2 regions of the Rummeliibacillus sp. G93 genome follow, and region 1 is predicted to be linked to the other one. Evidence: riboswitches for the same ligand, from Rfam matches in the RefSeq annotation. Region 1 holds a riboswitch; the other holds the start of a gene.

Region 1 (5,969 bases):
CTTGCGGTGTTTTCGTCTGCTTTGCTTGAAACAGACAAAGGAAAAAGAAAAGATAATTTAAATCACCGTAAAAACACTATTAACACTGCTATAAGAGGTATATTAATGGACTAAATCATAATAGTATAACTTGTTTAACAAATAGCTCTAGCACCATACATTTTACATCCATAATTGGAATGTTATACTAATTATATACTTTTTAAGGGGTGATTATATGGAATACGGTGTAGAAAACTATTTAGAGATGATTCGTTCCAATTTGTCTAAAAAGACAAATGAATTGGTGGAGAAAATAGGCAGTTTAATAGAGATGAATTTTGCGGAAGAGGTAAACGCAATATTTATAGAAAGTAGTATAGGTGAACCTACTCTCTACTTCAGTTTATCTACTCGAGAAGATATGTTTGATGAGGTTTTTGAAGAAGAGGTAGATGAAGGTTTCGCGGGTTCAGTCGATTTACTTGATGAATTTTTAGTAGATGAATGGTTGGAGGAAGAGTGGTCAGATACATTAGAAGAGTTCTATGAAAAAGAGGGTGTGGAAGAAGCCTGTATTGCAGAAATCGGTCGTTGGGTTTATCAATGCTTCAACCAAGCGAACGGTAAAGAAATTGGCATTCCTTCATATTTTGAAATCCATGATGCAGGAAATGCACTTGATTTGCTTACTGGTGAATGGTTTGATCCAGAAGATGTGGAGCTTTGATACCACATCAAGTCATAACAAAAGCATGCTGTTCTACTCAAAACAGCATGCTCCTCTATTTTCTCCGGTTCACCTTTTTATTCCTCACCATCTTGCTAGAGGGCTGCTTTCGAATCCATTTGATGAAACGTCTTATCGCTGGATCTGCACGTAATTCTGATAATGTGGATAATCGAGCTGCAATTTCGCTATTTGTATAAAGGGCATGTATTTGTTTGTGACATGGTATGCAGAGTTTGGCAGTATCACCAAAAGTACCGCCCATCTCTTTCGGAAGTAAATGATGGATGGTCACTTCCACTCCATCTCGCCCACATAGCTCACATATTGCCACCATTCTATCGCCCTTTTCTAAAGAATTTCCCTGTTACAGTTTTGATTAGTATAACTGTTGATTAGACATCTATACCCCACAAGCATACTCCTTAGCTATCCTAAATAACGATAATAAAATGATTTAGCTTCCTCAATATTCTTCGTGCCATGTATCAATGCCCGTCCGTCTTTAAATAGGACGAGACGAAAATCGCCCATTTTAAACGAAACAAGATATGGATTTCGTACGACTGAGTCCGCTTGCTTAGATAGTAGGTTTGCTACGTTTTCTAAGTCTACTGTGATTCTATGAGACGGTCGAATTTGAACCGTATCGCGTCCACACAACACTGCTACTTTTGATTGACTTTGATGTTCTAGGTAAGGATAAGTTGGATGATCGCCACAGGATGGACAACTCTGTTTCTTTAACTGATCGACTATGATAGAAGTATGTTGATTCTTCCATAAATCAAAGGATATAAGCTGATTCCTTAAAGAACAATCATCCTCAACCAAAATCTTTAGCGCTTCAGTGATTTGATAAGCCACTACCATTTGGACAGCGGGACTGATTATGCCTGCCGTATCACACGTTAATCCACCAATTGGCACTGTCTCCAGCAAACAATTTAAACAAGGCGTTTTCCCCGGGATAATGGAATAGCTTAATCCATAGCTTCCGACACAAGCACCATAAATCCATGGAATGTTATATTTTTGTGCTACATCATTTAGAATCATGCGTGTGTCAAAATTATCTGTGGCATCCATTATGAGATCCACATCCCTTATAAGTTGCTCTGCTTCAGTCGCTGAAACATCTTGAACAAGACCATGGATTTCTACTTCACTATTTAACTGTGATAATCGTTTATGCGCTGCAATAGCTTTAGGTACGCGTTGCTTGGCATCTTCCTCATCGTATAATTGTTGCCTTTGAAGATTACTCCACTCTACGTAATCTCGATCAACTATAGTCAGCTTACCAACCCCCATACGTACGAGACTTTCTGCACTTCCCGTTCCGAGTGCCCCTGCACCAATTACAAGTACATGCTTTTGCCTAATTTTCTCTTGGCCTTCTTTACCGATAGGCACAAATAATTCTTGCCTTGAATAACGCTCACTCACCCGATGCTCATTCCTTCGGTTGGACTGCTAGCCGTTGCATAGTTTTTTTTCGCTATTCTACCTGCTTCATAGCCTAAGCGTCCTGCTTCAATGGCAAGCTTCATTGCTTTCGCCATTTTCACGGGATTACCAGCACCTGAAACAGCAGTATTCAAGAGGACTCCATCCGCTCCTGCTTCCATAGCAATAGCCGCATCAGATGGCGCACCAATACCTGCATCTACAATAACGGGTACAGTTGCCTGCTCAATAATAAAACTTAAATTAAGCGGGTTGATAATGCCTTGACCAGAGCCTATTGGAGAAGCGCCAGGCATGATTGCATGGACGCCTAATTCTTGCAATCTTTTAGCTAGCAATACATCATCTGAGATATAAGGAAGGACAATAAATCCTTCTTTCAATAATTCTTCAGATGCCTTATATGTTTCGAACGGGTCAGGCAACAGGGTTTTTTGGCAACCGATGACTTCGACTTTAATCATGTCACATAAGCCAGATGCCTTTGCCAGCTTGGCGATGCGAACCGCTTCTGCAGCCGTAGTGGCCCCTGCTGTATTGGGTAATAGTTTATACTTCGCTAAATCTATTTTCTCCAGGAAATTCGGCTGGCTCGCCTCAAAAATATTCATTCTTCTAACGGCAAACGTAAGGATGTCCGTTCCTGATACTTCCACGGCTTCTTTCTGAATATCAAAGTTTGGGTACTTTCCTGTTCCTAATAAAAGTCTTGATTGAAATTCATATGGCCCAATTTTCAACATTTCATCCACCTCCAACAAAGTGTACAATCTCTATTTTGTCGCCTTCTGATACAGCTGTGTCGAAATAGCGACTTTTGTCTAAAATGTTATGATTTAATTCCATAATGAAAACCTTAGATTCTAATCCAAAGTGATGAATCACATCTGACACAACTCTTATTTGCTCGGGAACTTCTAGAGATTCACCATTTATTTGGAGTCTCATCCGCTCACTTCCTTTTACGTGTGCTAATCAATTTATTTTGATAAAGGACTTTCCGTTAACCTCAATTTTGCAGAATACTTTTTCGCTGCCTGTACTGGATTGTTTGCCAACATCACTCCTGACAAGACTGCAATCCCGCTTGCTCCTGCTTCCAACACTCGTTCTACATTCTCAAATTGAATTCCGCCAATCGCAATCACTGGAACTTTTACGTTCATAGTTAATTCCTTTAATTTTTCTAGGCCTCGTGGTTCTTTGTCCGGCTTGGATTGTGAAGGGAAGATATGGCCATATATCACATAATCTGCGCCACATTCACTCGCATATATCGCTTCTTCTACTGTGTGAACCGAACATCCTAGCCGTAATGCTGGAAAAACATCCTTCACAACCGCGATATCCAAACTATGATTAGCTAGTTGAACGCCCTTCACCTTTGTGACCGCTCCGACGTCCAGTCGATCGTTGATGATGATTTTATCCAAAGGCACACCTTCTGCCTTCAGTTGATTTACGATTTCCATTAGTTCTCTGGCAGTTCTCTGCTTTTCACGGATATGGAAAGCATCAATGAATGGATGAATATCTTTGGCGATCCGAATCATTTCAGGAATAGGCTGTCTGCCTGTCGAAACAATATGCAGCTCTCGATTCATTAGCCTCTCACCATCGAATCCTTATTCACGATTGGCCAATCTTCATGCTGATAAGCCATCTCCCAAAATGAATATTCGTATTGGCTGCTGATCATAAAATGCTCGAGCATTTGCAAGCGATCTGATTCTGTAACCCTCTCAGCAATCTCATCGATTCGCTCGATTTGCTCCACCACTTTTTCATGGAACCAATCGCCACCGTATGCAGCAATCCACTCTTGATAGATTGGTTGATTTGGCGTATTTCCCTTTAAACGCTGACCGATTTCATCATAAAGCCAATAGCATGGAAGAAGCGCTGCAATAATATCACCAATATGACCAGTAAATGCCGCTCGATATAGATGAGATGTGTACGCATAGGCAGTGGGAGCAGGCTTAAACTCAGCAATTTCAGCATCAGTAATGCCTAATTGCTTTGAAAAATTAGCATGCAGACTCAATTCTGCTTCAGCTGTACCCTGTACATGAATAGCCATGCGAGCCGTTGTGTGCAAATCAGGTGCCTTTGCTCCCGCCAATGCCTGCACCCTGGCAAAATGAGAAAGATAATAAGAATCCTGCAACACGTAATAGCGGAAGCTTTCTAATGGCAAGCTTCCATCAGCTATCCCTGTCACAAATGGATGCTGAAAACTTGCTTCCCAAATAGAATCTGCCTCACGTCGTAACTGCTCTGAAAATTTCATCATAATCCCTCCAAAAATAGTGTTAGGAAAATGGAATAAAAAAACCCCACTTTCCTTTACGCAAAGAAAGTGGGTATTAGAAATTATATGTATCAAAAAATAAAATTTCTGCCGTGCCACTTCCCTACGTTGGTATAAACCAAATCAGGTTCCAAGAGTCTCAAAGTCACACTTTGATCTCAGCCATTCTAATGGCACCCCTAGTGGTAAATCATATGAAGTTTTAGTAACATTCGATATTATCTTAACATTATTGAATGGATTGTCAAGGACAGATATGGTGAAATTTAGTAACATCCCTTTCCTTAGGATTGATTGCTGTTGGGCACCTAATCACAGCACAACGTAATTTTCAATTTGAAAATCTTTATCTCTTTTTATAACCTTTTTGCGGGCGACCATATTTTACTTCATTTAGGACAGATAGGACTTAAATTGCTAACTTTCGGAAGTAAACTTGTGAAGAGCGGTTGTAAATCGGGTGGATGCGGTGGTAAATCTTCCAGGAACAGTTGTATCTCACCACCGAACGGTTGTAAATATAGGAATGCTACCGCCACTCTATTACTTACGATATGTAAACTTCCTTATATAATCCGAGCTTCTCCATAGTCCTTCTCTTTTCTAGTTAAAAATTTTATTATATTGTAGTCTCACAAGACACCCGTTATAACTAAAAAAGATTATCTCAATCACGGGCTGAGATAATCTTTTTCCTTTTTTAGGTTTGGCTATTGCTTTCTAATCAACATTCTTTACTTCAAAACCATCAATCAGCGCACGCACTTCATCCGTAGATTTCGTGTGCATCAATTGATTTCGCAATTCGCCAGCACCAGGAAATCCTTTGACATAGATCTTGAAGAAACGATGAAGTCCCGAAATGGAACGTGGCACTAGTTCTTGATATTGATCGTGCAAATCTAGCTGATATCTTAAAAGATCTAGAAGCTCCTGACTGCTATGCTCTCTTGGTTCTTTTTCAAACGCAAACGGATTTTTAAAGATACCGCGACCAATCATGATGCCGTCTATTCCATATTGTTCAGCAAGCTCAAGACCTTTTTGTCGGTCAGGAATGTCTCCATTGATGGTAAGCATTGTGTCAGGTGCAATACGGTCACGTAATTCCTTGATTGCCGGAATCATCTCCCAATGGGCATCTACTTTACTCATTTCTTTTCTTGTTCGCAAATGAATCGAAAGGTTGGCAATATCCTGCTTCAATATATGCGTTAGCCAGTCCTCCCACTCATTTAGATCTGAGTAGCCTAGCCTTGTTTTAACACTAACAGGCAGTCCTCCTGCTTTTGCTGCTTGGATGATTTCTGCAGCTGCATCTGGTCGAAGAATAAGACCGCTACCCTTTCCTCTAGACGCTACGTTTGGAACAGGGCAGCCCATATTAATATCGATGCCTTTGTACCCCATCTCCGCCATTCCGATACTCATTTCACGGAAATACTCGGGCTTGTCTCCCCAGATATGTGCCACCAT
Region 2 (5,969 bases), 280 kb from region 1:
ATCCACAAATAAAGCCGTTGCAGAAAGTGTTAAACCAACAGACAAAACACTCGCAGATCAGGATGGTGTATATGATAGAGATGGCGATGAAAAAGAGATCATTGGCAAACTCGTTAAAAACGATTCAAAAGAGTTAACTCTTCAAACGCCAAATGGCAATAAAACATTCCAGAAAACGCATGACTTTGAGTTAGATGATGAAGCGAAATCTCAAAACAAATTGGAAGACAAAACGGTTCGAATCGAGACAGATGAGCATGGTAAAGCAGAGGAGCTAAGCTATAGCTGGATTGATCAAGAGGAAACAAAATAATACATGAACTAAAAAAGCTGCATGAAGTTGTCGCTAAGACATTTCATGCAGCTTTTATTATGCTTTAAAAATAGATTGAAGGGATCCAATCACTGGTCTGCAATCTTCACTTTGGCAGATCGCTGAAATGACGGCCACACCATCTGCTCCGCTCTCTTTTAACGGCTGTGCGTTCTCGACCGTAATTCCACCAATAGCTACAATAGGGAGAGTTGGATATAGCTTTCGTGCCTCCTGTAAAAATGTAACACCCGCTGGCTTCTTGGCATCTTGTTTAGACTTCGTTTCATATATAGGGCCTATCCCGACATAATCTGTACCTTGATCCACTGCCTGCACCAATTCTTCTTTTGTATGCACTGATACACCAATCATCTTCCCCTTAAATTCCGGCCGTATTTTTTCCAGCTCCATATCTTCTTGCCCGATATGCACACCATCCGCTTCTATCTTCAAAGCCAATTCGATATGATCATTGACAATAAATGGGATCTCATATTGCTTGCAGAGCCTCTGGCACTCACGCGCAAACATTTCAAGATCTTTGCCAGTTAATGCCCCTTCACCCTTTTCACGCAACTGAAACATTGTGATACCAGCCTGTAATGCTTGTTCGAGCACTTGGAGGGGTGGTTCAATGCAGTTTTGCGTGCCCATAATCAGATAAACTGCTAAATCCTCTTTCCTCACTAATTGTCACCTCACAGTTGCCGCTTAATTTTTTATACGCAAAATGGTTTGTAGGACCATGTCCATTCCCTATATTTAATGGATGTTGAATAGCTAAATGGACGAATTTTTTCGCTTCTATTATGGCACTTTTTAAAGAGAAGCCCTGTGCCAAAAAAGCGGTTAACGCTGCTGAGAAGGTGCATCCTGTACCGTGTGTTTGAACAGTGGAAATTCGCTTCGTTTGCATTGAAAAGAACGAATCATCTTGAAAAAATACAGTATCTACTGCATCCTTACCTTCTAAATGACCGCCTTTTATAATGACGCATGAAACACCCATTGCAAGCATTGCGTTTGCAGCCTTTTCTAAGTCTTTTGGGCTTTTTATTTCGATTCCGCTTATTACCTCTGCTTCTGGTATGTTTGGCGTAAGAATAGTTGCACGCGGCAATAGGAATTTTTTCAGCGCAGTCACTGCCTCATGTTGTAGCAAAGATGCTCCACCTTTCGCAATCATCACTGGGTCTACTACCAATTGTGTCTCTTTATCTCGCAAACTATGTGCTACAGCTTCAATAATCTCGGCAGAAAACAACATGCCCGTTTTCACCGCTTTTATCGGCATATCCCTCATCACTACTTCGATTTGCTGCTGAACAAATTCTGGTTGGGCTGGGTATATACCTTCAACACCTAGCGTATTTTGTGCAGTCAATGCCGTAATAGCTGATGTGCCAAAAACGCCAAGCTCCTGGAAAGTCTTTAGATCTGCTTGAATACCTGCTCCTCCACCGCTGTCAGAACCCGCAATAGTCATGGCAATATTCATTATGCTCGCCCCCCTGAAACCTGTTGCAATTGATTAAGTACTTCTTGTTGAACAGCACCTAACCATTCCTTCTGGCATGCCATCTCGGCAACCTTTTTATAGTCTTTCAAAACGTCGGTTAAGATAGAAAGGTTATTTCTTTCTACTGCTAAGGCTGCTGTACAAATAGCGCTAAGCAAACACCCCGTACCCGTAATCTTCGTCATGAGCTCATGACCGCCTGCTATATAATCAATACTTTCGCCGTTTGTTGCAATGTCCACCTCGCCGGTGACAATAACAAAACAGTTGTACTGTTTCGCTATAGCTTTTGCTGTCTGCTCGGTATCCATCTCTCCTACGCCGCTGTCTACTCCCTTTGAGTCCCAATTGACACCTGCGATTGCTGCAAGTTCTCCAGTATTGCAGCGAATAAGATCAAATTTAATTTCTCTCAATAGATTCTTCACCGTCTCGCGACGAAAGGCAGTGGCGCCTACGCCTACCGGATCTAGAACGACAGGAATTCCCACTTCATTCGCTTTGCGTCCAGCTACAATCATTGCTTCTTTTGTTCTGCCATTAATGGTACCAATATTAACAAGTAAACCACTTGCAACAGAAACCATATCTCCTACCTCTGCGATTTCATCTGCCATAACTGGCGATGCCCCAATCGCGAGCAGTCCGTTTGCTGTAAAATTTGCTACTACATAATTTGTTATACAGTGGATTAAAGGATTTTTCTGATTTATTTTAAGCAAGCTCATAAGGTGAAAGCTCCTTCCAATTTTCTAAAGACCAGGCCATATCCCAAAACTTGCATTCGTAATAGGCACTCATTTGGAAAAATGCTTTCATCTTTTGAACGTCAGCTGGGTGTTCTTTCGCATACTTATTGAGCATCTGCTTTTGGATGTCCAGTTGATCTTTAAACTCTTTACCGCTATACAATTCAATCCAATCTCTGTATAACTTCTGTGTCGGTTTTTCATCTTTATACGCTTCACCAATACTTTGGTATAACCAAGGACATGGCAGCAACGCGGCAAATGCAACTGGCAGGCTTTCGTTTAGAACGGCGTTATACATATGGTTAATATAATTATTGTTGGCTGGCGCAGGAATAAGCTCCGCTTGTTCTTGTTCTCCAATATGAAGTTCTTTGAAAACAGTCCGGTGGAGCTCAAGTTCTGCTTCATTTATACTTCTAGCTGATTCAAGATAATAGGCCATTTCCTGGTTCGTCTCCGATTTGGATGCTGCTATTGCCAATATTTTTGAGTAATGCTTTAAATAAATGGCATCCTGCATCATATAAAATTTAAAGTTCTCCATTGGCAGTGTGCCATGTACTAACCCTTTCACGAATGGGTGTACCATGCTATCATCCCAATATGCATCTGCTTCTTCTCTAACAACTTCATCAAATCTCACTGTTCGTCCTCCTTTAAAGTGGACGTAGACGCAAAAAATCCCTATGAGTAGACATAGAGATTTCATACCTTCATCTGCTCCCTACGTCAGTATTAACTGTCAGGTTCTAAGGGTCAGGTTTTAACCTTCTCAACACTTTCGTGTCCCCCCGCACTAAAATATTTGGTTGGGTACAAAAAAACTCTCCCATAAACGGAGAGCTGCTGTACAAAACGATCATATGTACTTTGCTCCCTACGCCAGTATTAACTGTCAGGTTCTAAGGGTCAGGCTTAAACCTTCTCAACACTTTCGTGTCCCCCTGCAAATATTTAAGTTATATTCATCGTACCATTCAACTGGATGCCATTCAAGGATAAAACAAGCTTAGCTTTTTACAACATATTAGAATTCTTTCCTAAACACATAACTTACCTTGTCGTACCCCATCTTTTCTTCATAAAAACGGTGTGCCTTCGTACGTTGCAACCCAGAAGATAAGGCCACACACTCATACTTATATTCTTTCGCCCATGCTTCTACAAATTCAAGCAACTCTTCTCCATAACCGAACGAGCGCTTAGATGCATCTGTCACTAAATCACATACCCATATATATCTTCCATAATAAAGTGTAATCATTGGCTGGAATCCGACCACCGCAACTATTTCATCAGAGTCAACGAGTGCATAGAGCTTATACTGTTCCTTTTCCATCGCTTCCATCACTAATTCTACATATGTGTTTATATCTAAATGTGTTCTGAGTTGGCTCATGACCGGAAAGGCATCCATAATTTCATCTTTTGAGCTTAAATTTTTTATCATTTTCATAAAAACACCTCCTAGATTATCGATACTCATTCATAAAGATCACGACTTCCCTTTTCGAAACGTTCCGGAAAGCGTAAAATGATATCCCCGTTTGAAAAGCTTTCTCCATTATTAGTAAATTCAATCGGCTCTTTTACACCAGGCTTGGCATTCGGTCTCCATCCAAAATTAAACGAATCTCCTTCCTCCTCATTTGAGAAGAGCCAATCCGTTTGAACAGGTCTAGCATAATCTTTAATCGTAGCCCAATCTTCTGGAATAGAAAAAACCCCATATGTCTTATGATTCAATAGCACTTTCTCTGTCATTTGAACTGGTGGAATATAAAGACTTTGCCTATCGTAGGTGATATAATCCCGTTGCCTCAGTAGATAAAATGTAAATGAATCCACCTTGTTTTTATGAAAAATATTCCACACATATACATACTTTGGACGTTTTCTATCTTCTATCTTCCATATCATCGGTTCTTCTCGATTATCCACTTCAGCGACTCGCCATTTATTCTTCTTCCAAATCCAATAGCTAAGTCCATAGTCTTTATTCAAAGAAATAAAAGGAACCACTTTATGGCGTTCATCAACGTGGATTATATCTTGTATTGTTTTTACGCTAGCCTCAGGGAAGGTCTGATTTATATCCTTTTTCAGCGCTTCCTCTGTTGGAAAAGGAGTTGGTTTTGAATAAGAATAATAGAAGAATAGACCTATAATACCAATAATCACTACTAAAAGAGCAAACATTCCTTTTCTTTTCTTCATATTATTGCTCCTCCTTTAGCACGGAATTATTTAAACGGTAATAAAGCTGTTGCTGAGGTGTAGTTATCAAAATTCCTTTTCCGTCTTTTTCTATGTACAGTGCCGGTGATGGAAGCCCACTTCCCCATTTCGGCTTTACTCCTGCAAGCTGATAAGGAAAATGTTCATCTTTTTTGTTAATTTCTGAGGGACTCATCTCATAAAGGCTTGAAAACCACTTATCGCTATAGATTTCCCGCTGTTTCAAGTGTGTGAATTTCCCTGCTAACTTCTTTCTATCTAACACTATCTTCTTTTTTGCTGAAGGATGAATAGTAATTAATTTTGCATTTTCTAAATTCGCTAGGTATGTTGCTGGTTTTTTGTCTGGAAAAATCCATTGTTGAAAGGGTATTGCTACAAGTGAAGCTACTATAAAAATGAAATTGAAGCTAAACCCCAGCCAAGCAAAAGAGCGATATGATTTCCATCGATTTCTGCCTTTTAATATAAAGTATAAAATCCATACCCCTAAAGGCAAAATGGATAGTTTTAGCGCTGTGCTCCAGATGTTCAAGTTAATAGAAAAAGAAAAAAGACCTACGAATAACACGAGTACAGCCTTCCAAATTTTAATGCCGCCTCCATGTTTTTTATAGTTACGGTAGAATAGGTAACCACAGATACACCATGCTAAAAGTAGAGTTATGACAGGTATAATAGCAATGGATGAATAATCAATTGTAACCACACTATCTCCCCCTTCTGCTTCTCATTTTCGGATGATGTCCCTACTTCCTATATACATCATTATGTCATAAGGAATCCAACCAATATAGAATAATTTTACCTTTTTGGTAAATGCATTTAACAAACCAATAAGCTTTTATTATATGATAGACAGTATATTAAGAGAGCTAAAGAGGTGACCCATGTCAAAATTTAAGCGATTCATGCGTTTAGAGTGGCAGAATTTTAAAGAAGAATTTAAAGAGGACATTCATTATGAATGGGAAACAGACTATAAGGGACATATAATTAAAGTCGTTATGGATATTCATGCAAAACAATTATTTGTAGATCAAACATTAGTGAAACAAGTTCAATATCCAAGCTTTGTTTCCCACTTCTATACATTCAAGAAACTAAAAGAAAAAGTTGAAATAGATGGTGAAACTTATATCAT

Evidence for each region. Region 1 has a riboswitch for thiamine pyrophosphate ahead of tenA (thiaminase II). Riboswitches for the same ligand answer to the same signal wherever they lie in the genome.
Region 2: linked by a shared signal. The riboswitch ahead of tenA (thiaminase II) and the one ahead of tenA (thiaminase II) in region 1 are both predicted to bind thiamine pyrophosphate.

Annotation. Positions count from the first base shown of each region.
Region 1 is NZ_CP097314.1:2,687,750-2,693,718, forward strand. It holds gene M2M59_RS13520 (hypothetical protein) at 218-709, shown strand; gene M2M59_RS13525 (HNH nuclease-like protein HlpB) at 765-1,046, opposite strand; gene M2M59_RS13530 (thiazole biosynthesis adenylyltransferase ThiF) at 1,139-2,158, opposite strand; gene M2M59_RS13535 (thiazole synthase) at 2,155-2,922, opposite strand; gene thiS (sulfur carrier protein ThiS) at 2,924-3,127, opposite strand; gene tenI (thiazole tautomerase TenI) at 3,160-3,783, opposite strand; gene tenA (thiaminase II) at 3,783-4,472, opposite strand; TPP riboswitch at 4,577-4,684, opposite strand; gene M2M59_RS13555 (tRNA dihydrouridine synthase) at 5,214-5,969, opposite strand, start outside.
Region 2 is NZ_CP097314.1:2,965,177-2,971,145, forward strand. It holds gene M2M59_RS14950 (hypothetical protein) at 1-313, shown strand, start outside; gene thiE (thiamine phosphate synthase) at 371-1,003, opposite strand; gene thiD (bifunctional hydroxymethylpyrimidine kinase/phosphomethylpyrimidine kinase) at 948-1,814, opposite strand; gene thiM (hydroxyethylthiazole kinase) at 1,814-2,563, opposite strand; gene tenA (thiaminase II) at 2,550-3,230, opposite strand; TPP riboswitch at 3,292-3,390, opposite strand; TPP riboswitch at 3,445-3,543, opposite strand; gene M2M59_RS14975 (GNAT family N-acetyltransferase) at 3,615-4,043, opposite strand; gene M2M59_RS14980 (hypothetical protein) at 4,070-4,804, opposite strand; gene M2M59_RS14985 (hypothetical protein) at 4,806-5,534, opposite strand; gene M2M59_RS14990 (hypothetical protein) at 5,716-5,969, shown strand, end outside.